Regions from separate parts of the Saccharopolyspora sp. 6V genome, predicted to be linked through region 2. Evidence: riboswitches for the same ligand, from Rfam matches in the RefSeq annotation. Region 2 holds a riboswitch; the other holds the start of a gene.
What was found. Region 2 has a riboswitch for S-adenosylmethionine ahead of LCD35_RS06135 (methionine ABC transporter ATP-binding protein). Riboswitches for the same ligand answer to the same signal wherever they lie in the genome.

Region 1 (11,868 bases), on a different contig from region 2:
CCCCGAAGCTGGGGAGATCTCGGCGGGGATGAGCGGCGATCTGGAGAGTGCTGTGGCCCACGGCTCCACCAGGGTGCGTGTCGGAACAGCGCTGCTGGGAGGGCGGCGGTTAATCTCGCCGTAGCCTGGGCGGAGGGTCGAACGCCGGTCGAACCGCGCTCGGCTCCGGAGGAGTCGCGGAGGAAGGGCACGCCGATGAGCACGATGCACAAGCTGAAGGCCTACTTCGGCATGGTGCCCGCCGACGAGGTCGACGACTTCGACGACGAGCCCTACGGCGACCGGTACGGCGATGCGGGCGAGTACGACGCGCCAGCCGACCGGGTCGGACGGCGGCGCGTCGGAGTGCGCGGCGGCTACCAGGACGAGGCGGCCGCCGACGAGGGATTCGACGATCACGGGCACCGCGAGGCCGCGCACCGGGACACCGGTCACCGCGGCGAGGAGTACCGCGACGTCAAGCCGTCGCGCAGGCAGTGGACGCTGGAGACCGCGGCGCGCACGGCCGCCGAGCGGGAGTCCGTCTCCCGGTTGCGGGCCGTCACCGACACCGGCAGCCACTTCAACTTGAGCAAGATCACAACTCTGCATCCTCGCAGCTACAGCGAGGCCCGCACGATCGGGGAGCAGTACCGGGACGGCACTCCTGTGATCATGAACCTGACGGAGATGGACGAAGCGGACGCCAAGCGTCTGGTCGACTTCGCCGCAGGTCTGGCCTTCGCGATGCGCGGTTCGATCGAGAAGGTCACCAACCGGGTGTTCTTGCTCTCACCCCCGAACGTGGACGTCGCAGCCGAGGACAAGCGCCGCTTGGCCGAGGGTGCCTTTTTCAACTACGGGTGACCGGTGGCAGAGTTGAGCTGTGGAACTGGCGCTGATCGTCCTTTACTACGCGGTCTTCTTCTTCTGGCTGCTGCTCACGGCCCGTATCGTGATCGAGCTCGTCCGGGTGTTCGCCCGCGACTGGCGCCCCGCTGGAGGGGTTGCAATCGCGTTGGAGAGCATCTACACAGTGACCGACCCGCCGATCCGGCTGCTGCGTCGGGTGATCCCGACGGTCCGGATCGGCGGTGTAGGGCTGGACCTATCCATTATGGTGCTGCTGCTGGTTGTGTTCATACTGATGCAGCTGCTGTTGAGACTATGGGCGCAGTCCGGGTAACGGGGAACCCGGGTGACCCGCAGCCGAAGAGTGCGTGAGGTGATCTTGTGGGCTTGACCCCCGCCGACGTGCATAACGTCGCGTTCAGTAAACCGCCGATCGGGAAGCGCGGTTACAACGAGGACGAGGTGGATGCTTTCCTCGACCTGGTTGAAGCCGAGCTCGCCCGGTTGGTGGAGGAGAACAACGACCTGCGGAGCCAGATAGAGCAGCTGGAGGGCCAGCTGCAGACCGCGCAGGTCGATCTCGACGACGCGCGCAGTCAGGCGTCCGCGGTTCCCGCCGCCCCCGCTCCGGTGGAGGAACCGCGTCGGCTCGCGCCGGTCCCGGCTCCCACCGCGGCCGAGCAGACCTCGCCGGGTGGTGACCACCACGTGCAGGCCGCCAAGGTCCTCGGGCTCGCCCAGGAGATGGCGGACCGGCTGACCGGCGAGGCGAAGGCCGAAGCCGACGGCATGCTCTCGGAGGCCCGGACCAAGTCCGAGCAGTTGCTCTCCGACGCCCGGTCGAAGTCGGACAGCATGGTCAACGAGGCGCGCACCCGCGCCGAGACGATGCTCAACGACGCCCGGACCAGGGCCGAGACGCTGGAGCGGCAGGCCAGGGAGAAGGCCGCCGGTCTGGAACGCGACGCGCAGCGCAAGCACGCCGAGGTGATGGGCAACATCACCCAGGAGAAGAACGCGCTGGAGAAGAAGATCGACACCTTGCGCACCTTCGAGCGCGAGTACCGCACCCGGTTGCAGACCTACCTGGAATCGCAGCTGCGTGAACTGCAGGACCGCGGATCGGCGGCACCCGCCGAGAGCGGGAGCCGCGCTGCCGGCCAGCAGAACACCTACAGCTTCGGAGCTCGGGCCGCCGAAGCCGGCTGAGCGGGCCGGTGACCGGATCCGCCGGTCGTGAGCCATCGCGCGGCCCAGGAGCCGCCGGTGGTCGGCTGCGGAGGGGACAAGGGGGTCCCCGCACGGTGCGGTGAAGGGAAGTTCGGCGTGTTGTTGGTAGTGCTGTTCCTGGTCCTGGCGGCCGGTGGCGTGCTGGTGACGTCGGTGCTGGTCCAACGCCCGGAATGGGCGTGGTTGTCGGTGCTGCTCAGCGTGCTGGCCGCGGCACTGCTCGTGGTGGAACGGTTGCGGCGGCGGAGGGAAGCGAGCTCACCGCCGCGGCAACCGGTCTCCGCGGGCGAGGCGGGGCAGGACCCGGCGGCACCGGCCGGCGAGGTCGACGTCGACGAGGAACCGGACGAGGAGGACACCGATGCGGCGGACGCGCTGCTGGTGTCCGAATCGGACGACGAAGTCGTGGTCGTCGACGAACGTCCCCGGTACCACTTGGCGAGCTGCGACTGGCTCGGCGAGCGCGAGGTGCAGGGGCTGCCGGTGAAGGAGGCCCGGGAACTGGGCTTCACGGCCTGCTCCCGCTGCACCCCGGACGCGGTGCTGGCGGGACAGGCGCGCGCCGCGCGCTAGCAGGACCGCCGGGAACGCGGATCCGCCGCGGAGCGCTCAGGGCCCTGGGCGCGGACCGCGGTGGCCGCGGAAAACCGGTGGCGTCGAATGGTTATGCTGAATGCGGGCTGGTCGCCGGGGAGCGACCGGCCCGCATCGGCGTTGATCCGGCCATCACCGGGGAGCCTCCGGAAGAACGGGCGCAGTGCTCCAGCGGGAGCAGCGCCCCAGTAGAACCGGACGGGTCCGGCCCGTGACAGCCGGCAACGAGTGGCCGTCGCGTTCTGCGGCGGCAAGCGGGGTGGTACCGCGGGACGCGGGCGGCCGGACCGGTCGCGCGCCGTGTCGTCCCCGTGTGGGCATCGAGTCCGGATGCCCGTGCGGCTGCTGACGACACACCGGCGAGGAGAACACCCGCGATGGCTTACCCGAAGGTCCGATTCGGCGGAACGGCCGCCCCGGAGGGCGCGGATCGAGAGGCCCCCCAGGAGCGCGGGGTGGCCGCGCAACCGTCGTTCCCGCAGGTCGAGCGGGAAGTGCTGGACTTCTGGTCCGCGGACGGGACGTTCCGGGAGAGCGTGCAGGCCAGGGACGCGGGCGTCAACGGCTCGAACGAGTTCGTCTTCTACGACGGGCCGCCGTTCGCCAACGGCCTGCCGCACTACGGCCACCTGCTCACCGGGTACGTCAAGGACGCGGTGCCGCGCTACCAGACGATGCGCGGCCGCCGGGTGGAGCGCCGCTTCGGCTGGGACTGCCACGGGTTGCCCGCCGAGGTGCAGGCGGAGAAGCAGCTCGGCATCACCTCGAAGTCCGAGATCGAGTCGATGGGCGTCGCCGAGTTCAACGACGCCTGCCGCGCCTCGGTGCTGCGCTACACGCGGGAGTGGGAGGACTACGTCACCCGCCAGGCCCGCTGGGTGGACTTCGAGAACGACTACAAGACGCTCGACGTGGACTACATGGAGAGCGTCATGTGGGCGTTCAAGACCTTGTGGGACAAGGGCTTGGTCTACGAGGGCTTCCGGGTGCTCTGGTACTGCTGGCGCTGCGAGACGCCGCTGTCCAACACCGAGACGCGGATGGACGACACCTACCGGCAGCGGCAGGACCCGGCGGTGACGGTGGGCCTGCGGCTCGTCGCGCCGGGCAAGGCGTTCGACGGGGCGCTGGCCCTGGTCTGGACGACGACCCCGTGGACGTTGCCGTCGAACCTCGCGGCCGCGGTGCACCCCGAGGTGGACTACGTGCTGGTGGAGCCCGGCCAGGGCGGGGAGCGCTACGTGCTCGCCGAGGCCCGGCTGGGCGCGTACGCGCGGGAGCTCGGCGAGGACGTCGCCGACCGCGTCGTCGCCCGGTTCACCGGCGCCGAGCTGATCGGCACGAGCTACCGGCCGCCGTTCGACTTCTTCGCCGGGCGACCCAACGCCCACCAGGTGCTGCCCGCCGACTACGTCACCACCGAGGACGGCACCGGTGTCGTGCACATCGCGCCCGCCTTCGGTGAGGAGGACAAGGCCGTCACCGACGCGCACGACATCGAACCGGTCGTCCCGGTCGACGCGCGGGGCCGGTTCACCGCCGAGGTCGCGCCGTACGAGGGCCAGCAGGTCTTCGAGGCGAACAAGCAGATCATCCGGGATCTCAAGGAAGCCGGGCTGCTGCTGCGGCACGAGACCTACGACCACCCGTACCCGCACTGCTGGCGCTGCGACAACGCGCTGATCCAGCGGGCCCTGTCGTCCTGGTTCGTGGCCGTCACCCGGTTCCGGGACCGCATGGTCGAGCTCAACCAGCAGATCAACTGGGTGCCGGGGCACATCCGGGACGGCCAGTTCGGCAAGTGGCTGTCCAACGCCCGCGACTGGAACATCTCGCGGAACCGGTTCTGGGGTTCGCCGATCCCGGTGTGGACCTCGGACGACCCGGCGTACCCGCGCACCGACGTGTACGGCTCGCTGGACGAGCTGGAGCGCGACTTCGGGGTACGGCCCGCCGACCTGCACCGCCCGAACATCGACGAGCTGACCCGGCCGAACCCGGACGACCCGACCGGCGCGTCCACGATGCGGCGGGTGCCGGAGGTGCTGGACTGCTGGTTCGAGTCCGGGGCGATGCCGTTCGCGCAGGTCCACTACCCGTTCGAGAACTCCGACTGGTTCGAGCACCACTACCCGGGCGACTTCATCGTCGAGTACAACGGCCAGTCCCGCGGCTGGTTCTACCTGCTGCACGTGCTGGCCACCGCGCTGTTCGACCGGCCCGCGTTCTCCAACGTGGTCGCGCACGGCATCGTGCTCGGCGACGACGGCATGAAGATGTCGAAGTCGAAGAACAACTACCCGGACGTGAACGAGGTCTTCGACCGCGACGGTTCGGACGCGATGCGCTGGTTCCTGATGGCGAGCCCGATCCTGCGCGGCGGAGACCTGGTGGTCACCGAGCGCGGCATCCGGGACGCGGTGCGCCAGGCGGTGCTGCCGCTGTGGAACTCCTGGTACTTCCTGGCGTTGTACGCCAACGCCGAAGGAGTCGAGGGCCGGTTCCGGGTGGACAGCGAGCACGTGCTGGACCGCTACGTGCTCGCCAAGGCGCACGAGCTGGTCGGCGACGTGCAGGCCGCGATGGACGTGTTCGACCCGGCCGGGGCGTGCGCCGCTGTCCGCGACTTCCTGGAGGTGCTGACCAACTGGTACGTGCGCCGCTCCCGGGACCGGTTCTGGGCCGGGGACGCCGACGCCATCGACACCCTGCACACCGTGCTGGAGGTGACCTGCCGGGTGGTGGCGCCGCTGCTGCCGCTGACCGCGGAAGCGGTGTGGCGCGGGCTCACCGGCGGCCGCTCGGTACACCTGTCGGACTGGCCGCTGGTCGACGAGCTGCCTGCCGACGCGGCGCTGGTCTCCGCGATGGACCGGGTGCGGCAGGTGTGCTCCTCGGCGCTGGCGCTGCGGAAGTCGAACTCGCGCCGCGTCCGGCTGCCGCTGGCGAAGCTGGTCGTGGCCATGCCGGAGGCCGAGTCGCTGCGGCCGTTCGTCGACCTGGTCCGGGACGAGGTGAACGTCAAGGAGGTCGAGCTGACCACCGACGTCGCCGCGCACGGCCGGTTCGAGATCGCCGTGAACGCCCGCGCCGCCGGACCTCGGCTGGGCAAGGACGTGCAGCGGGTGATCAAGGCCGTGAAGTCCGGTGACTGGACCCGCAACGCGGCCGGGGCCGTGGTCGCCGACGGCACCGAACTGCAGGAGGGCGAGTTCACCGAGCGGCTGGTGTCCACCGACTCCGGTGCCGCGGCCGCGTTGCCGGGCGGCGCCGGGATGGTGGTGCTGGACTGCGACGTCACCCCGGAGCTGGCCGCCGAAGGCGTGGCCCGCGACCTGGTGCGCGTCGTGCAGCAGGCGCGCCGGGACGCCGGTTTCGAGATCTCCGACCGCATCCGCGTCGAGGTCTCCGCGCCGGCCGAGGTGCTGGCCGCCGTGGACGCGCACCGCGAGTTCATCGCCGCCGAAACGCTCGCCGACGCCGTGTCCGAGGGCGCGGCCGCGGGTGGTTCCGCGGGCAGCGTCGGGGACGGCGTGGACGTCTCGGTCGCCGTCGAACGGGTCTGATCGGTCGCCGCCGGGCGGGTCCGCGGGAACCACCGCGGATCCGCCCGGACGGGCGTGGCGCACCTCCCACTTCGCACGGGGTGGTTGCGCGCGGCGGGGGCGATCCCTAGTCTTCTCCGTCGAAGGTCATGAGTGCCAGCGGGAAACCCCGGTTTGCTGGCCGGCAACCCTCCTACCGCGGTGGGGTGCCCCGGGTGAGGACCTGGCCGATCGCGCAGGGCGATCGGCAAGCGCGGGCCCCGAATGCTCCGGGCCCGGTGAGGCCCTAGGAGGCATCGTGTCGTCAGCCGTCCGCTCCGCCACCGGCGAGATCGCCGAAACCCCGATCTGGTCCGTCGTGGACTCCGTTCCCGCGGTCCCCGCGGTCGTCGGCGCGCAGCTGCGGGTTCCGCTGGTCACCGGCGGTTCCGCCGAGTACGCCAACCTGGACCACGGGGCCAGCGCGCCTTGCCTGAACGCGGTGCGCGACGCCGTGAACGAGCTGCTGCCCTGGTACGCCAGCGTGCACCGCGGCGCCGGGTTCGCCTCCCAGGTGTGCACCCGGGTCTACGAGGGGGCGCGGGAGACGCTGCGCCGGTTCGTCGGCGCCCGCCGCACCGATTCGGTGATCTTCACCCGGAACACCACCGACGCGCTGAACCTGCTGGCCGCCGCGCTTCCCGCGGACACCTCGGTGGTCGTGTTCGACACCGAGCACCACGCGGCGCTGCTGCCGTGGGCGGGGGAGCGGGTGCACCACCTCGGCATCCCGGAGAGCCCGCAGGAGGCGGTGCGACTGCTCGACGCCGCGCTCGCCGAGTGCGCCGACGGGCCGAAGCTGGCCGTGCTCACCGGGGCGTCCAACGTGACCGGCGAGCTGTGGCCGGTCGCCGAGCTCGCCCGCGTCGCCCGCGAGCACGGCGCCCGCACCGTGCTCGACGCCGCCCAGCTCGCCCCGCACCGCCCGGTGCGCATCGCCGACCTCGGCGTGGACCACGCCGTGCTGTCCGGGCACAAGCTCTACGCCCCGTTCGGCGCGGGAGCGCTCATCGGCCGCGACGACTGGCTGGACCGGGCCGAGCCGTACCTGGCCGGCGGCGGCGCCACCCGATCGGTCCCCGACGCGGGCGAGATCGACTGGAACACCGGTCCGGAGCGGCACGAGGCCGGTTCGCCGAACACCGTCGGGGTGCACGCGCTCGCCAAGGCCTGCGAGGTGCTCGCCGAGCACGCCGAGGCGATCGAGGGGCACGAGGACCTGCTGCTGCGCAGGCTCCGCGCCGGGCTCGCCACCGTTCCCGGGCTGCGCGAGCTGGGTCTGTTCGGCCCCGAGCACGACCGGGTCGGCGTGGTCAGCTTCACCGTGGACGGCCAGGACCCCGGGCTGCTGGCGGCGGCGCTGTCCGCGGAGCACGGCATCGGCGTGCGGGACGGGCTGTTCTGCGCGCACCGGGCCGTGCGGCACCTGCTGGCGGGCACCGACGCGCAGCGCGCCGTGCGGATCAGCCTCGGTCTCGGCACCACCGTCGAGCACGTGGACCGGATCGTCACCGCGCTGCGCGGGCTCGTCGCCCACGGTCCGCAGTGGAGCTACGAACTCGACGGCGGCCGCTGGGTTCCCGTCGACGACCCGCGCGAGTTCCCCGCCGCGTTGGCGTGAGCCGCTGCGAACGACCGATCGGCGGTCGGGGAGAATGGGCCGGGTGAACACCGAGCAGTCCGACTCCGAGCAGCCCGGATCGAACCCCGCCACCGGCGAGGGCTCGTCCTCAGAACCGGAAGCGCGACCCGCCGCGAGCGGGGACGGCGGTACCGCCGCGAGCGAGCCGGACCCGGGTTCGGACGGCGACGGTTCGACCGCGGTCGGGGCGGCCGGTGGCCGTGCCTCGCGGAAGCTGCTGGCGCTGCTGTTCGGGGTGGCCGCGCTGCTGCTCGCCGCGGACGTGGTGACCAAGATCGCCGCGGTCGCGCGGCTCGACGGGCAGCCGCCGCTGGAACTGTTCGGCGGGGCGGTGTACCTGGTGCTGGTGCGCAACCCGGGGGCGGCGTTCTCGCTGGCCACCGGCATGACCTGGCTGCTGGCGCTGCTGGCGATCGTCGTGGTCGGCGTCATCGTGTGGCTGGCGCCGAAGCTGCGCTCCACCGGGTGGGCCGTCGGGCTCGGCCTGGTGCTGGGCGGGGCGTGCGGGAACCTGGTCGACCGGTTGTTCCGGGAGCCCGGGCCGTTGCGCGGCCACGTCGTGGACTTCGTGTCGCTGTTCGCGCCGGACGGCAGCGTGTGGCCGGTGTTCAACGTCGCCGACTCGTCCATCGTGTGCGGCGGGATCCTCGTGGTGCTGCTGTCGCTGCTCGGCCGCGACTACGACGGCACCGTGCACACCCGGAAGAAGCGCGAGGACCGGGCATGAGCGATCTGCGGATGCTCCCGGTCCCCGACGGCCTCGAAGGGATGCGGGTCGACGCGGGCCTGGCGAAGTTGCTCGGGTTGTCCCGGAACACGGTGGCGGGGCTCGCCGAATCCGGTGAGGTGCTGCTCGACGGCGCTCCCGTCGGCAAGTCGGACCGGCTGATCGCGGGCGGGCTGGTGGAAGTGACGCTGCCCGACGCGCGGCCCGAACCGGAAGTGGTCGCGGTGCCCGTGGAGGGCCTGCGGATCCTGCACCAGGACGACGACATCGTCGTGGTCGACAAGCCCATCGGCGTCGCCGTGCACCCCAGCCCCGGTTGGGAGGGCCCCACCGTGATCGGCGGGCTCGCCGCCGCGGGCGTGCGCATCGCGACCTCGGGCGCCGCGGAGCGCCAGGGCGTGGTGCACCGGCTCGACGCGGGCACCACCGGCGTCATGGTCGCCGCGAAGAGCGAACACGCCTACACCGCGCTGAAGCGGGCGTTCAAGGAGCGCACCGTGGAGAAGCGCTACCACGCGCTGGTGCAGGGCCACCCCGATCCGAGCAGCGGCACCATCGACGCGCCGATCGACCGCCACCCCAAGCACGACTACAAGTTCGCCGTGGTCAGCGGAGGCAAGCCCAGCATCACCCACTACGAGACGGTGGAGGCGTTCCGCGCCGCGTCCCTGGTGGACGTGAAGCTGGAGACCGGGCGCACGCACCAGATCCGGGTGCACTTCTCCGCGGTCCGGCACCCGTGCGCGGGCGACCTCACCTACGGCGCGGATCCGGTGCTGGCGCGGCGGTTGCAGCTCGGCAGGCAGTGGCTGCACGCGCGGATGCTCGGCTTCGAGCACCCCGCCGACGGGCAGTGGGTGACGTTCACCAGCGACTACCCGGACGACCTGCAGCGCGCCCTGGACACCCTCCGCGAACAGGACTCCTGAGCCGCCGGCCGCCCGCTCCCGCCGCCGGGACGCGCGTTGCGGCGATCGTCGTCCGGACGGGTCCAGCCGGTCGCGTAGCGTGGTCGTGCTGATCCAGGAACAGCGGGGGGAGTGGCCGATGACCCAGGCCGGAGCGAGCGGGACGTTCGACGGGCGTCGCGCGGAGTTCACCGACGACACGCCGACGCCGCCGGCGGGTCTGCCGCTGGGCGGTGCACCGCCGTCCGCGTCCGCGCGGCGGGACGAGCGCGCGGAGGTCGAGGAGCGGTGGCCCACCACCGACGCGGAGCGGACCGATCCCGGCCAGCAGGGGCTGGCGGAGCTGCTGGCGGCGGAGGACGTCGGCCGCGCGGGCCCGGCGGTGCTCGGCGCCGATCCGGAACCCGGCCCGTCCGCGGACGCGGGTGACTGGCCGACCCTGCAACGCCGCGAACGCCGCCCGGAGCGCCCTCGCGGCGGTCCCCTCGACTGGGTTCGCCGCCGCGGCAACTGAGAGTCCGAAGTGGATGGACCAGCTGCGGGCTCCCGCGGTGGGTCCGGCGTCTTCCCGTCACCGGCGACCACCTGAGCAAGCCGCCCCACGCGAGTTCTCGGCCGTCTTCCAGCGAGGACGGCGCTTTCCCCTGTGGCGCAGAGCCACCGGTGCGAACGATCCCCCTCGGCGAGCGGACGGGCGAGGTCCCACCACCGCCCCGCTCAGCAGCGCGAGCGCGGAATCAGAGATCGGTGATGTCCCAGTGGAGGGTGCGCTGGTCGTCCCCGGGGCGCATGGCCCAGCGGACCGTGGACAGCTCGGTGTCCTCCGGCAGCACGTACACGGTGTGCCCGCCCGCGGTCTCGCCGGGCGGCACGCCGATGCGGTGCGGCGGCCGGGAGGACAGCGCGACCGGCGCCTTGCCCACGGTGGACCCGTCCTCGGCGACCAGGACCAGGTAGAGGTCGGGCAGCGAGATGAACGGCATCGGGCTGCGGTTGGTGAGCTCGGTGTGCACGACGACCGAGCGCTCGCCCTCCTGCAGCTGGTAGCCGGCCGCGGTGAACAGGAAGTCGGCCGGGTCGACGACCTCGACGAGCTGGATGGTGATCCGCTCGCCTTCGGGGCCGTCCACGTCGAGCTTGCTGCCGACCTTGCCGGTGCGGGCCGCGGCGGGCACCGGGGTCTTGGCGGTCGGCGCGTGCGGGTTCGCCGGCTGCTGCGCCGGTTGCGGCCCGGACTGCGGTCCGCTCGCGGGCTGGCCGGGCTGCGGGGGCCGCTGCTGGTCGCCGCGCGCCCACGCGGCTGATCCGGGCGGGCCCCACGGGTTCGGCTGCGCCTGCTGCGGTGCGGGCGGCGGCGCGGGCCTGACCTGCTGCGGCTGGCCGAAGGAGGCGGGCGGGCCCGCGGGGGTGAACGGTTGCGGGCCACTGGGCGGGTTCTGGCCGGGATGCCCGCCGCTGTGCGCTCCGCTGGGGCCGCCGTGCACCTGGTAGCCGCCGCTGGGCGGGTTGGGCACCTGGTAGCCGCCGCTGGCCTGGGTCCAGGCGTTCGCGGCGGCGACCGCGTTGCGGATGCCCACCGGGTCGCACTCGACGCCGACGACCATGGGCAGCCCGGTGGTGGAGAGCACCGCGAGCCGGGCGGCCACGTCGCGGACGTCCATCCCGAGCCGCGACGCGATCTCGTGGACCGCGGCGCGCCCGGATTCGGCGACGGCGGTGAGCAGACGTACGTCCACGGGATCAGGTGCGGTCACGTCAGGCCACGCTACCCCCTAGGGGCGATCACCGTCCGCAAGGGCGGGATGTTCGCCGGAACCCGGTCCGCCGAGCTCGTCGAGCTCGGGATCGATCCGGCCGGGCGCGGATCCGCGGCACGCCCGGGAGGGTCGCCGACGGCGCCGGGGAGTGGCGTCAGGCCGTCCCGGCCCGGCACCGCCGCGGCCGCCCCTTCGCGCCGAGAACGGGAGGTGCGGGGCGAGCTGACGGGCCTGGCACCTGCTGATCGGATGAGCGGAGCGGGGCCGTTCGGGCGGCCCCTCCCGGGTCCGCGGCGGTACCCGCGGAGCACCTCGGATGGTGGTCTCGGGACCGCCCTGGGAGCTGAGAATCCTCTCAGACAGCGGCGAGTTGACTGTCCCGCGACAGCCTCCGACCCGAGAGGACGCGATGCCCGCCACCACGGAGGACGCCGAGCCGACCGTCCTCGACGACGCGTTCATGCAAGATCCCTACCTGCGCTACGCGCGGCTGCGCGCCGACGCCCCCGCGCAGCGGGTGATCAGCCGGTCGGGCATCCCGGTGTGGGTCGTGACCCGCTACGCCGAAGCACGGCAGGCGCTCTCCGACCCGAGG
Region 2 (11,868 bases):
CCGCCATGCCGCCCGCTACGGGGATGCCCTTGCGGATCGTGAGCTGCACGCCCGGTTCCTCCGGGTCGCGGCCGGAGTGCTCGGCGAGCAGCTGCACCGCCCGCCACGCCAGGTTGCTCGGCCCGGTCGGGACCGAGTCGGCGCCTTCGCCGTGCACCTCGATGCCGGGCTCGTCGGCGGTGCGCACCGTCACCTCGTCGGTGAGCGAGAGCGCTTGGAAGACGGTGACCAGCTCGTGGTAGCCGTCCGGGCGGGTATCGCCGACCGACAGGTGCAGGTTCACCTTGGCCGGGACACGCACGGTGATGGGGGTGGGTACCACGGAGAGCACCCCTAGAGCGTACGTGTCCGCGCGACTCGCGTGCCGCCCCAGCACCCGACTTCACAGCGGAACCTCCGCGCACCCGGCCGGAATTCCCGGTCGGGCGATGGCACCGCCACCAGGTGGATCTTCGTCCAGCCCGGCCCGGACGCACCGCGGCCCCCCCGCTGCCACGAGGGGCCCCCCGGTCCGGGATCGATCAGGAAGCGGGGATCACCGAGATGCCGCCGTAGGTCTTGTTGATGAAGTCCTCGACCTCCGGCGAGCGCAGCAGCTCGGCCAGCTTCTGCACCCGCGGGTCCTTCGCCATCTCGGGCGAGGCGACGAGACCGTTGGCGTACGGGTTGTTCTCCGCGCTCTCCACCGCGATCGGATCCTTCAGCCCGGCTTTGAGCGCGTAGTTGCCGTTCACGATGGCCGCGTCGGCGTCATCGACCGAGCGGGGCAGCTGGTCGCTGGAGAGCTCCTGGAACTGGATGTTCTTCGGGTTCTCCGCCACGTCGCGCACCCCGGCGCCCTGCTCGGCGCCCGGCTTCAGCTTGAGGACACCGTTGGCCTGCAGCAGTTCCAGGCTGCGGGTCTGGTTCGACGGGTCGTTGGGCAGCGCGATCCGCGCGCCGTTCGGCAGCTCCTGGAGGGAGCGGACCTTCTTGGAGTAGACCGACAGCGGTTCGAGGTGCACCGTCTGCACCCATTCGAACTCGCCGCCGCGCTGCGCCTGGTACTCCGCCAGGTACGGCTTGTGCTGGTAGTAGTTCGCGTCCAGCTCGCCGTTGGCGACGGCCTCGTTGGGCCGGTTGTAGTCGTCGAACTTCTCGATCTCGATCTCGATGCCTGCCTTCTCGGCCAGGTCGTCCTTGACGAACTGCAGGATCTCGCCGTGCGGCTGCGGGCTGACGCCGATGGTCAGCGGGGCCTCGGGGTCCTGCGCGGCGGGCGTGCCGGAGCCGCCGCAACCTGCGAGCGCCAGCGTCGCGGCGGTGAGCACCACGGCCAGGGAGCGAAAACGCATCGATCGCGTCCTTTCTGGAGGGCCGGCCGGTGACGCGCACCGGCGGCCGGCGGGGATCGCACGTCCCCGTCGTCGGAGTGTTCCTGGTGAGCTGCGGGCCTAGCCGGTCGCGCTGCGGCGGCGGTCCACTGCTTTGGCGGTGATGTCGGTGAGCAGCTGCATGGCGAAGGCCAGCACGGCCAGCACCGCCACCGATCCGTACAGCACGCGCTCGTCGTACGCCTGGTAGCCGTCCTGGATGGCGGTGGTCCCGAGACCTCCGCCGCCGATGGCGCCGGCCATCGCCGCGTAGCCGATGAGCGCGACGGCGGTGACGCCGACGGCCCCGACCAGCGCGGCGCGGGCCTCGCCGAGCAGCACGGTCCACACGATCCGCCACCGGCTCGACCCGGTGGTGATCGCGGCTTCGACGACGGTGAAGCTCACCTCCCGCAACGCGTTCTGCGTCAGCCGCGCGAAGAACGGCACCGCGCCGACGACCAGCGGGACGATCACCGCGGTGCTGCCGATGGACGTGCCCACCAACAACCTGGTGAAGGAGGCCAGCACCACCAGCAGCACCACGAACGGCACGGACCGCACCACGTCGACGACCACACCGAGGATCCGGTGCAGCGTCGGACGCGGGTTGAGCCCGACCGGAGAACTCAGGTGCAGGAACACGCCGAGCGGCAGTCCACCGAGGACCGCCAGCACGGTCGCCACCAGCACCATGTAGAGCGTTTCGACGGTGGCACCGCCGAGCAGCTCCGCTACTTCCGCCCAGGGGGTCGGATCACTCACGCCGCGACTCCATCAACACTGACCGGGGTGCGCCGCACGTGCGCGTCCCGGTCGACCATCCACTTCAGGGCCGACTCGGACCGCTCGCCGGTGAGTCCGATGCGGAACTTCGCCACCGGGGTGTCCCCGAGCCGGGTGAGCCCGCCGCCGAGGATGGACAGCTCCACCCCGAAGCGGGCGGCCGCCTCCGGCAGCAGCGCCCCGACGGCGGCGAAGCCGACGAGGACCACTTCGGCGACCACGTCGTGCCGCACTCCGGGCACGGCGGGCGCCTGGTCGGTCTCGGGCAGCAGGCTGGTGCTGACCCGGCTGCCGGGTTCGGCGACGAGGTCGAGCACCTTGCCGTGCTCCACGACGCGCCCGCCTTCGAGCACGGCCACGTCGTCGGCGATGCGCCGCACCACGGCCATGTCGTGGGTGACCACCAGGACGGTGACGCCCAGTTCAGAACGCGCCCGGTCCAGCACGGTCAGCACCGAGTCGGTCGTGCCCGGGTCCAGCGCCGAGGTCGGTTCGTCGGCCAGCAGCACCGAGGGCTTGGCGGCCAGCGCGCGGGCGACCGCGATGCGCTGCCGCTGCCCGCCGGAGAGCCGGTCCGGGTAGGTCGGCGCCTTGTCGGTGAGCCCCACCAGGTCGAGCAGTTCGGCGACGCGGCTGCGGCGCTGCGGTGCGGGCATCCCGGCGGCTTCGAGCGGGAGCGCCACGTTGCCCGCGGCGGTCCGCTGCCGCAGCAGCGAGTCGCCCTGCGGCACGACGCCGATGTGGCGGCGGGCGGCGCGCAGCGCGGCGCCTTCGAGGGCCACGAGGTCGGTGCCGTCGACCCGGATGGCACCGCGGTCCGGCTTCTCCAGCAGGGCGATGCACCGGGCGAGGGTGGACTTGCCCGCGCCGCTGGGGCCGACGACGCCGAGCACGGCGCCCGCGGGGACCTCCAGGGACACGTCGTCGAGGGCGACGACGTCGGACCGGCTCGACTGGTCGTGCCGGAAGGACTTGGTGAGGTTCTCGACTGTGATCACGATCGCTCCGCATCAGCTCACGCCGGCCTGCGGGCATGCCGCGGCCGGGCGGGGAGGAACAGAAGGGCCTGGTGGGGCGGTGACGACTGGGGTCGTCAGCCGGCGAGGCGACAGGCCGTCGTGGTGCGGCGTCCGTGATCGATGACCCGGCGCTGGGTCAAGGCGAGGCCGTGCGGACCGGATCCGACGCGAGCGCGACCGCCGCGGGCCTGCCGGCGGCTGGTCCGGGGCGCACGTTCACCTGCGAGCAGAGTTTCAGACACCACAACTCCATCGACCCTGGCGTTAGCACCTGCTCCGGTGGAGTGGTTGCTGCGGCGTCGTGGAGCCAGGTCTCTCAGCCGCTCGGGATGGATTTCCCGCATAGTAGAACGCAGCGGTGTCGACGGGCGCAAGCCAAAACCCGTCACTATGTGGAATCGTTTGACAAATCACATCCCCCTGTTGAGCAGGGGGCATGGCCCGCCGTGAATATTCCGGTGACCTTATGTGATCAACACTACGGTTTTCCCTCCGGACGGACCAACGAAGTCCCGAAGGGAGGCGACGCAGCGGAACGTCAGCGCGCCGGTTCTCCGGCGGCCTCGGCCACCCGGGCGAAATCGGCCACGGTGAGCTGCTCGCCCCGCGCCGCCGGATCCACCCCCGCCGCCCGCAGCACCTCTTCGGCGCGCGCCGCCGACCCGGCCCAGCCCGACAGCGCCGCCCGCAGCGTCTTGCGCCGCTGCGCGAACGCCGCGTCCACCGCCGCGAACACCTGCGCCCGCGGCGCCGCCGACGGCGGATCGACCCGGGAGAACGCCACCAGCCCGGAATCGACGTTCGGCACCGGCCAGAACACGTTGCGCGGCACCGGCCCGGCGCGCCGGACGTCGGCGTACCACGCGGCCTTCACGCTCGGCACCCCGTAGGTGCGACCACCCGGTTTCGCGGCCAGCCGGTCGGCGACCTCGGACTGCACCATCACCAGCCCGGTGCGCAGCGACGGCAGCTCCGCCAGCAGGTGCAGCACCACCGGCACCGCCACGTTGTACGGCAGGTTCGCCACCAGCGCGGTCGGCCGCGGCTCGGCGAAGTCGGCGGCCCGCACCCGCAGCGCGTCGGCGGGCAGCACCCGCAACCGGTCGCACAGCTCGGGGGCGAACTCGGCGGCGGTGCGCGGCAACCGCTCGGCGAGCACCGGATCGATCTCCACGGCCACCACCCCGGCGGCCTCCGGCAGCAACGCCAAGGTCAGCGAGCCCAGCCCGGGCCCGACCTCCAGCACCACGTCCTCGGCGGTGAGCTCGGCCGCGCCGACGATGCGGCGCACCGTGTTCGAGTCGTGCACGAAGTTCTGGCCCAGCCGTTTCGTCGGCCGGATCCCGAGTTCCCCCGCCAGCCGGCGAACATCGGCCGGCCCGAGCAACCGCGCCTGGTTCGCGTGCTGTTCCACGAGGTCAAAGCTACCCGCGCCCGCTTCCCGCACCGCGCCCGCCCTCCCCCGCGCTGATCAGGACCGCACCGAGCAGGCCCGGGAACGCGAACGAGCGGGCACCGGCACGAGGCCGATGACCGGTCGAAGAACGCGGGAGCCGGGAACCGTCCCGGCGCGGCTCAGCTCAGGCCGAGCTTCGAGGAGCAGCCCGGCCAGGCGCCGTAGCTGCCGCCGCGGGCGTCGCGCACCTTCGTGGCGACCGAGATCTGCTGTTCCCGGCTGGCCTGGTGCGGGTAGGCCGCGTACTGGTCGCCGCCGTAGGCGTCCCAGGTGCTCTTGTCGAACTGGAGACCGCCGTAGTAGCCGTTGCCGCTGTTGATCGACCAGTTGCCGCCGGCCTCGCACTGCACCAGCTTGTCCCAGACGGCGCTGTTCGGCGGCTGCTTGGTGCCGACGCGGACGACCTTCTCGGTCGGCTCCTTGGTGATCTTCTCGCCGACCGCTTCGCGACCGGTCTCCTCGCCGTTGCGGGTGCTCACCCGGGTGAAGACGATCTTCTCGCCGGGCGTGCCCGGGTTCTCGACCTTCTCCTCGCCCTTGAGCATGGAGTCGTCTTCGATCTCCTTGACCGGCGGCTCGATCGGCACCGTCACGTTGATCACGGTGCTGCCGGTGCGGTCGATCTGCACCGTGGCACCGCTGGTGATCTTCTGGTCGCCGCCGGGGGTGATGTGGTCTTCCGGCCCGAGCTGGAGGTTCTGCTCCTGCACCAGCTCGTCGACGGTCACCGCGGTGGTCGTCAGCTGCCGGGGCTCGCCCGCGCCGTCGGTGATCGTGATGTCCTTGGCGGTCTTGACCACCAGGTCCATGCCCTGCTCGGGCACCGCCGTGCTGCGCGCGCTGGAGACCCAGGCGCCGTCGTCGGCGACGCCGAGCTGGCGCAGCGCCTGGCCGACGGTCACCGACCGGACCCACTCCTCGCGCTGCTCGCCGTCCACCGTCATCTTCAGCAGGCGGCCGCGGTCGAGGGTGATCGTGTCGTTGTGCCCGACCTTGGACTGCGGGGAGGGGCTCAGCGCGTCGTGCTCGCCGATGCTGATGCCCTCGTCCTCGAGGACTTCGCCGACGGTCGACTCGTAGGTGTTGACCTGGCGTTCCTTGCCGTCGATCTCGACGGTGACGGACTTGTCCATCGCGGCGGCGGCACCGCCGGAGCCGGTCAGGGTGAGGATGACCGCGGCGACCGCGCCCTTGAGGAAGCGCTGCTTCCACGAGGTGATCGCTTCGACGACCTCCGGGGAGGGCTGCGCCTGCGGTTCACCGAGCTCGTCGGGCAGGACCAGCGGCGGCATGACCACGGTCTCTGCGTTGATGAGCCGGATGAGCTCGTCGACGTCGATGTCGGCAGTCGCGAGCATCTCGTCGGCCTGCGGTCCGAGCGCTTCGAGCACGTCGTCCGGCGTGATCTCCAGCGCGCCGGGCGGGAAGCTCGGGTGGTCCTGCGCCGGGTACCGGTCGCTGATGGGGGCGAAGGGCTGCTCGGCGGTGATCTCCGCATCGCTCTCGCGATCGAGCAGGCCGACCGCGGTCTGCTGCTGCGGGCTCACGGGGCTGAACCAGTCCGTCGAGGGCTCGAATGAATCGGCCCAGTAGCCGTGGTCTCGGCCTGCACCACCCAGCTGTTCATCACTGCTGGTGGAGCTGGCGTGGGCACCGGGGATGCCGCGTCCGTTCACAGGGTCGCTACCTCTCGAAAGCGAGAAGCCGTCCGCGCGCGGGTGACCGAGGGGAGTTCGCCGAGCATGTCCGGTTCGAACTCCTTCACCTGCCGCTGCGCGACTTCGTGCTTCGTTTCCGTATCCGACTCCCGTAGCCAAGCGCCGTCTTCAGCCGATACCTGATGCGAACCGGTCTCGTTCCCAGCTCGATCGGTGGCACCGACTTCCCCGACGTACCCGGCGGCGACTAGCGGGCGTTCCCGTGACTTCGTTGTCATCGGTTACGAGGCCGAGACTCTAGCGTGATCCCGCGGGCCCGCCAAGGGGCCCCCCGGCGGTGTGACCTGGGTTACGCCGATTTGCCGCGCAACCGTGCACCGTCGGTGATCGGGTCGAGTGATCGACCGCGAACCGCTGCCAGTTTTCCCACCACCGCCGCGGTTTCGCCGCTCCGCGCCGAGATCGACCACTTCGTCCCCAGTGGACGGTTTGATCGTCCCTGGTGAGCGGATCACCAGTCGCCCCGATCAGCGGATCCGGCTCGGGCGCCGGGACGGCGGGTGGGGGGCGGGCGACGGGAGAGAGCGGTCATCTCCCGCCGCCCGCGCCGGCGGCGGCAACGACCGTCCGGACGCGGTGGGTGATGAGGAACCTCACTTCCTCACACTCCCGGGCGATCTCCGGCGGTCGAGCCGTTCAGCGGCGCTTCGGGACGCCGTTCGGAGCAGGAGCGCTCAACGCGGGAGCCCGAGCTTCCGGGCGCACGCCGGCCAGGCCCCGTAGCCGCCGCGGTCGTCGCGCAGCGCGCTCGCCACCGAGATCTGCTGCTCGCGCGAGGCGCGGTGCGGGTAGCGGGCGAAGCCCTCGCCGCCGTAGGCCGCCCACGTGCTGCGGTCGAACTGGAGCCCGCCGTAGTAGCCGTTCCCGCTGTTGGTGGCCCAGTTCCCGCCGGATTCGCACTGCGCCAGCCGGTCCCACACCTGCGCGGTGCGGGGTTCTCCGGCGTCACCGCTGCGCTCGGGGGCGGGTGCCGCGGTCGCGAGCGGCGCGCCGCACAGCGTGATCGCGGCGGCGATTCCGATCCTGGTGATGCCACGGATGCGCATACAGGTCCTGACTGCCGTGCCTCCGGGCAGCGGTCCCGGCGCCTGCCGCGGACCTGTCGGGTCCACTGTGGCCGATCGCCGAGCGGGGCCGCCCCCGGCTTCCGCAGGGGACGCTAGGTCGCCGGGTCGCGGTCGCAAGTCAGTGCGCGCGCCCGGCACGACGGCAGGGCACGCTCAGTCAGCGCAGGTCAGCCGGTTCCTACCTGATCGAGGCGGAAGATCCGCTCTGCCGTGGCGGTGGTGGCCACGGCGAGTTCCGCGAGATCGGCTCCGCGCAGTTCCGCGAGCTCTCGAAGGGTGTAATTGACGCAGTAGGGCTCGTTGGGGCGCCCGCGGAACGGGTGCGGGGTGAGGAACGGCGCGTCGGTCTCCACCAGCATCTGCTCCACCGGCACCAGCCGGGCCGCCTCGCGCAGGCCGGCCGCGTTGGCGTTGCGGAAGGTCGCGGTGCCCGCGAACGAGAGCACGTAGCCGCGGTCCACGCAGGCGCGGGCGAACTCCGCGTCCCCGGAGAAGCAGTGGAAGACCACCGCCTCCGGCGACCCCTCCTCGGTCAGGATGCGCAGGATGTCCTCGTGCGCCTCCCGGTCGTGGATCATCAACGGCTTGCCGGTGCGCTTGGCCAGGTCGATGTGCCAGCGGAACGCCTCGTGCTGCGATGCCGGCGAGGAGAAGTCCCAGTAGTAGTCCAGCCCGGTCTCGCCGATCGCCACGACCCGCGGCCGCTCGGCCAGCTCCGCCAGCACCTCCCGGGCGGCGTCGGTGAGGTCCTCGGCCCTGGTCGGGTGCAGCGCCACCGCGGCGAACACGCGGTCGTCCCAGGTAGCGGCCTCGGCGGCCCAGCGCGCGGCCTCGAGGTCGTCGGCGACGGTGATCACCCGGGTGATCCCGGCGGCTTCGGCGCGGTCGACCAGGGTGCGCACGTCCTCGGCGGTCTTCGCGCCGCACGCGTCGAGGTGGGTGTGCGCGTCCACCGCGGGCGCGGGCAGCGCCTCCGGCATCGGCGGCCGTTCCTTCTTGTCCTTCTTGCTCACCGTCAAACCCCTCGGTCGGTCGTGCCACCGGCGAGCCTACGGTCCGCGCGGAGCCCGACCGGACGGGGTCATTCCAGGTCGGCGCGCAGGAAGGACACGTTGTACGGCCGCCACTGCGTCGTCGTGAAGTACACCGCGGGCCGGTCCGCCGCCCACGGGTGCTGGAAGCCGCCGTAGAGCGCGGGGAACCGGGATCCGGCGGCCAGCACCCGTCCCGCCGACCACGGTCCGGTGAGCCGGTCGGCGGTGCGCAGCACGATCGCGGCCCGCCGCTCGTCCAGGTGCACCGCGAACCACTGGCCGAAGTGGGTGTTGAACTGCACGGACAGCTCCGCGACCGGGGCGGCGAGCACCGGCAGCGCCTCCCGCTCGTCCGCGGTCCAGCCGCGCGCCGTCCAGTACTCGTAGGCCGCCGGGTCCAGCAGGTCGTCCGGGCCGACCCGGGCGAGGTGCCCGGCGCCGAACCGGCCGCTCGGCGTGCCCAGCAGGTGCACCCGCCCGGCCACGACGCCCGCGAATGCGAGCTGCTGGAACGGGTGGCCGCCCTGGTCGCGGCGGCGGAACCGGCGCAGGAACGGCTGCCGGTCGTTGCGCCACACCGCCGACTCCGACTTCGTCCAGCTGCGGCCGCCGTCGTCGGAGTACGCCAGCGCCCCGTAGTTCGTGTGCCACGAACCAGGAACTCCCCAGCGCCGCACCGACATGTAGTGCAGGTGGTTCCGCCCGCCGACGGCGATGCCCGCAGTGGGGATCACGGTGTGCTCGCGGACGCCGGTGCGGTCGCCGGGCAGGAACTGGGCCGCGCCACCGTCCTCCCGGCGCACCACCCAGTCCAGGTCGAGCCCCGAGTCGAGGTCGGTCCCGGTGCTGCGGGCGAGCACGTTGCACCGCCAGTCCGCGTGCTTCGGGCCGGCACCGCTACCGCCCCAGCGCTCGCCGTAGGTGTCGCCGAACGCGGCCAGCACCCCGCCGCGCCCGTCGTCCCACAAGATCCCGAGGTCGGTCGCGACCACGCCCGATCCGGCGTTGCGCGACTCCGCACCGGTGATCGCCGCCAGCCTGGTAGTCCCGGTCACCCACACCATGCGCGCACGGTAGCCCCGCACCCCACCGCACCGCCCGGCTTCGACCGCGCCCAGCAGGCCCGGACCGCTGAGCAGCGACCACCCGGGCGACGGCCACCGCCGCGGGATCGACGTTCCCCCGCGCGGAGCGACCGGTGACCACGGTCCCGCAGTGGGGATCCCGCCGACGCCACCCGGCCCGCGGCGGAGGGGCGGGCTCGCTCAGCTCACTGCCGGGCGGCGAGCACCGCGGTGTACAGCTCGTTCTTGCGGGCGCCGCTGAGCTCGGCGACCTCGGCGACGGCGTCCTTGAGCCGCATGCCCTCGGCGGCCCGCTCCTCGACCTGCGGCACCAGGTCGGCCGGGTCCTGCGAGACCGGGGCCGCGCCGCCGATCACCACGGTGATCTCGCCGCGCACCTCGGCGCCCGCCCATTCGGCGAGCGAACCCAGGTCGCCGCGGCGCACCTCCTCGTAGGTCTTGGTCAGCTCGCGGCACACCACCGCCGCCCGGTCCGGGCCGAGCACCGCGACCGCGTCCGCCAAGGTGTCCGCGAGCCGCCGCGGCGACTCGAAGAACACGCAGGTCCGCTGCTCGGCGAGCAGCCGCCCGAACCAGCGGCGCCGCTCCCCCGGCTTGCGCGGCGGGAAGCCCTCGAAGCAGAACCGGTCCGACGGCAGCCCGGACACGGCCAGCGCCGTCGTCACCGCCGACGGCCCCGGCAGGCAGGTCACCGGCAGTCCCTCGGCCGCGCACGCCGACACCAACCGGTACCCGGGGTCGGACACGCTCGGCATCCCGGCGTCGGTCACCAGCAGCACGTCCTGGCCGTCCCGCAGCGATTCCAGCAGCCGCGGGGTGCGCGCCGCCTCCACGTCCTCGTAGTAGCTGACGATCTTCCCGGCCGGGTTCACCCTTAGCGACGTCGCCAGCGTGCGCACCCGGCGGGTGTCCTCCGCGGCGATGATCGTCGCCGAGCCGAGCGCATCGACCAACCGGGCGGACGCGTCGCGGGCATCACCGAGCGGGGTCGCGGCGAGCACCAACGTGCCCGATCCGGATTCGAGGTCCATGAGCCCAACCCTACGATTCACGTGTGAGCGTGCTCGTGCCGAACTCCACCGGCGGCCAGGCCGAGAACATGGTCGAACCCGGTCAGACCCCGCCCGCGGCCGAACCCGGTTCTCGGGACGCCCGGGCGCTGCTCGCACCGAGGATGCCGTCCGACCGGCTGCGCGGCTGGATCGTGACGCTGGTGATCGGGTTGATCGCCGGGATCGTGCGGATCTGGGACCTGGGCCGGGCCACCGACGACGGGACGCCGGTCTTCGACGAGAAGTACTACGCGATCCAGGCGTGGCAGATGCTGCGCAACGGCGGTTACGAGGACAACCCCGGCTACGAGGTCGTCGCGCACCCGCCGGTCGGCAAGCAGCTCATCGCGATCGGCGAGTGGGTGTTCGGGTACGGCCCATGGAGCTGGCGCATCTCGGCGGCGCTGGCGGGCACGATCATGGTGGTGCTGCTGGTGCGCATCGCCCGCAGGCTCACCCGTTCCACGCTGCTGGGCGCGCTCGCCGGGATCCTGCTGATCTGCGACGGGGTCAGCCACGTGCAGTCGCGGGTCGGGATGCTCGACATCTTCCAGGCGCTGTTCGTGCTCGCCGCGTTCGCGCTGCTGCTGGTGGACCGCGACCGGATGCGGGAGCGGCTGTCGCTGGTCGTCGCCGAAGGGCGCATCGGCGACAGCCGGTGGGGACCGCGGCTGGGCTTCCGGTGGTGGCGGTTCGCCGCGGGCGTCTCGCTGGGGCTGACCTGCGGGGTGAAGTGGAACGGCATCTACTACATCATGGCGTTCGGCCTGCTCAGCGTGCTGTGGGACGCGTGGGCGCGGCGGACCGCGGGGGTGGAGCGGCCGTGGGTGGGCGCGCTGGTGCGGGACACGGTGCCCGCGCTGGGCTCGCTGCTGGTGCTGCCGCTGGCGGTGTACTTCGCGACCTGGGCGAACTGGTTCGCCAGCGAGACCGCCACCGACCGGAACGCGGCGATCACCGCCTCCGACGTGGGGATGGGCTTCCTGCCGGACCCGCTGCGCTCGCTGCTGTACTACCAGCTCAACGTGCTGGACTTCCACACCCACCTGACCACCGGGAACCACCCGCACCCGTGGGAGTCGAAGCCGTGGGCGTGGCCGATGGGCATGCGACCGATGCTCTACTACTACGAGTCGGGGCTGCCCGGCTGCGGCGGGTCGAACTGCGTGCAGGCGACGATGCTGCTGGGCACGCCCGCGATGTGGTGGCTCTCGCTGCCGGTGGCGGCCTGGGCGGTGTGGCGGGCGGCGAGCCGGCTGGACTGGCGCTACACCGCGGTGCTGGTGGGCTACGCCGCCG

Region 1: it holds a riboswitch for S-adenosylmethionine, as region 2 does, so the genes downstream of both, LCD35_RS15795 (aminotransferase class V-fold PLP-dependent enzyme) here and LCD35_RS06135 (methionine ABC transporter ATP-binding protein) in region 2, are expected to answer to the same signal.

What each region holds. Positions count from the first base shown of each region.
Region 1 is NZ_JAIUKB010000074.1:17,009-28,876, reverse strand. It holds gene LCD35_RS15825 (YggS family pyridoxal phosphate-dependent enzyme) at 1-124, shown strand, start outside; gene LCD35_RS15820 (cell division protein SepF) at 196-846, shown strand; gene LCD35_RS15815 (YggT family protein) at 866-1,165, shown strand; gene LCD35_RS15810 (DivIVA domain-containing protein) at 1,213-2,040, shown strand; gene LCD35_RS15805 (hypothetical protein) at 2,158-2,634, shown strand; gene ileS (isoleucine--tRNA ligase) at 3,033-6,221, shown strand; SAM riboswitch class IV at 6,346-6,460, shown strand; gene LCD35_RS15795 (aminotransferase class V-fold PLP-dependent enzyme) at 6,532-7,860, shown strand; gene lspA (signal peptidase II) at 7,895-8,608, shown strand; gene LCD35_RS15785 (RluA family pseudouridine synthase) at 8,620-9,537, shown strand; gene LCD35_RS15780 (hypothetical protein) at 9,656-10,030, shown strand; gene LCD35_RS15775 (AsnC family protein) at 10,254-11,270, opposite strand; gene LCD35_RS15770 (cytochrome P450) at 11,683-11,868, shown strand, end outside.
Region 2 is NZ_JAIUKB010000026.1:40,805-52,672, forward strand. It holds gene LCD35_RS06120 (4-(cytidine 5'-diphospho)-2-C-methyl-D-erythritol kinase) at 1-322, opposite strand, end outside; gene LCD35_RS06125 (MetQ/NlpA family ABC transporter substrate-binding protein) at 522-1,334, opposite strand; gene LCD35_RS06130 (methionine ABC transporter permease) at 1,434-2,117, opposite strand; gene LCD35_RS06135 (methionine ABC transporter ATP-binding protein) at 2,114-3,136, opposite strand; SAM riboswitch class I at 3,404-3,493, opposite strand; gene rsmA (16S rRNA (adenine(1518)-N(6)/adenine(1519)-N(6))-dimethyltransferase RsmA) at 3,696-4,571, opposite strand; gene LCD35_RS06145 (transglycosylase family protein) at 4,733-6,289, opposite strand; partial or broken gene LCD35_RS06150 (transglycosylase family protein) at 7,006-7,269, opposite strand; gene LCD35_RS06155 (TatD family hydrolase) at 7,566-8,378, opposite strand; gene LCD35_RS06160 (DUF4185 domain-containing protein) at 8,480-9,496, opposite strand; gene rsmI (16S rRNA (cytidine(1402)-2'-O)-methyltransferase) at 9,703-10,548, opposite strand; gene LCD35_RS06170 (dolichyl-phosphate-mannose--protein mannosyltransferase) at 10,617-11,868, shown strand, end outside.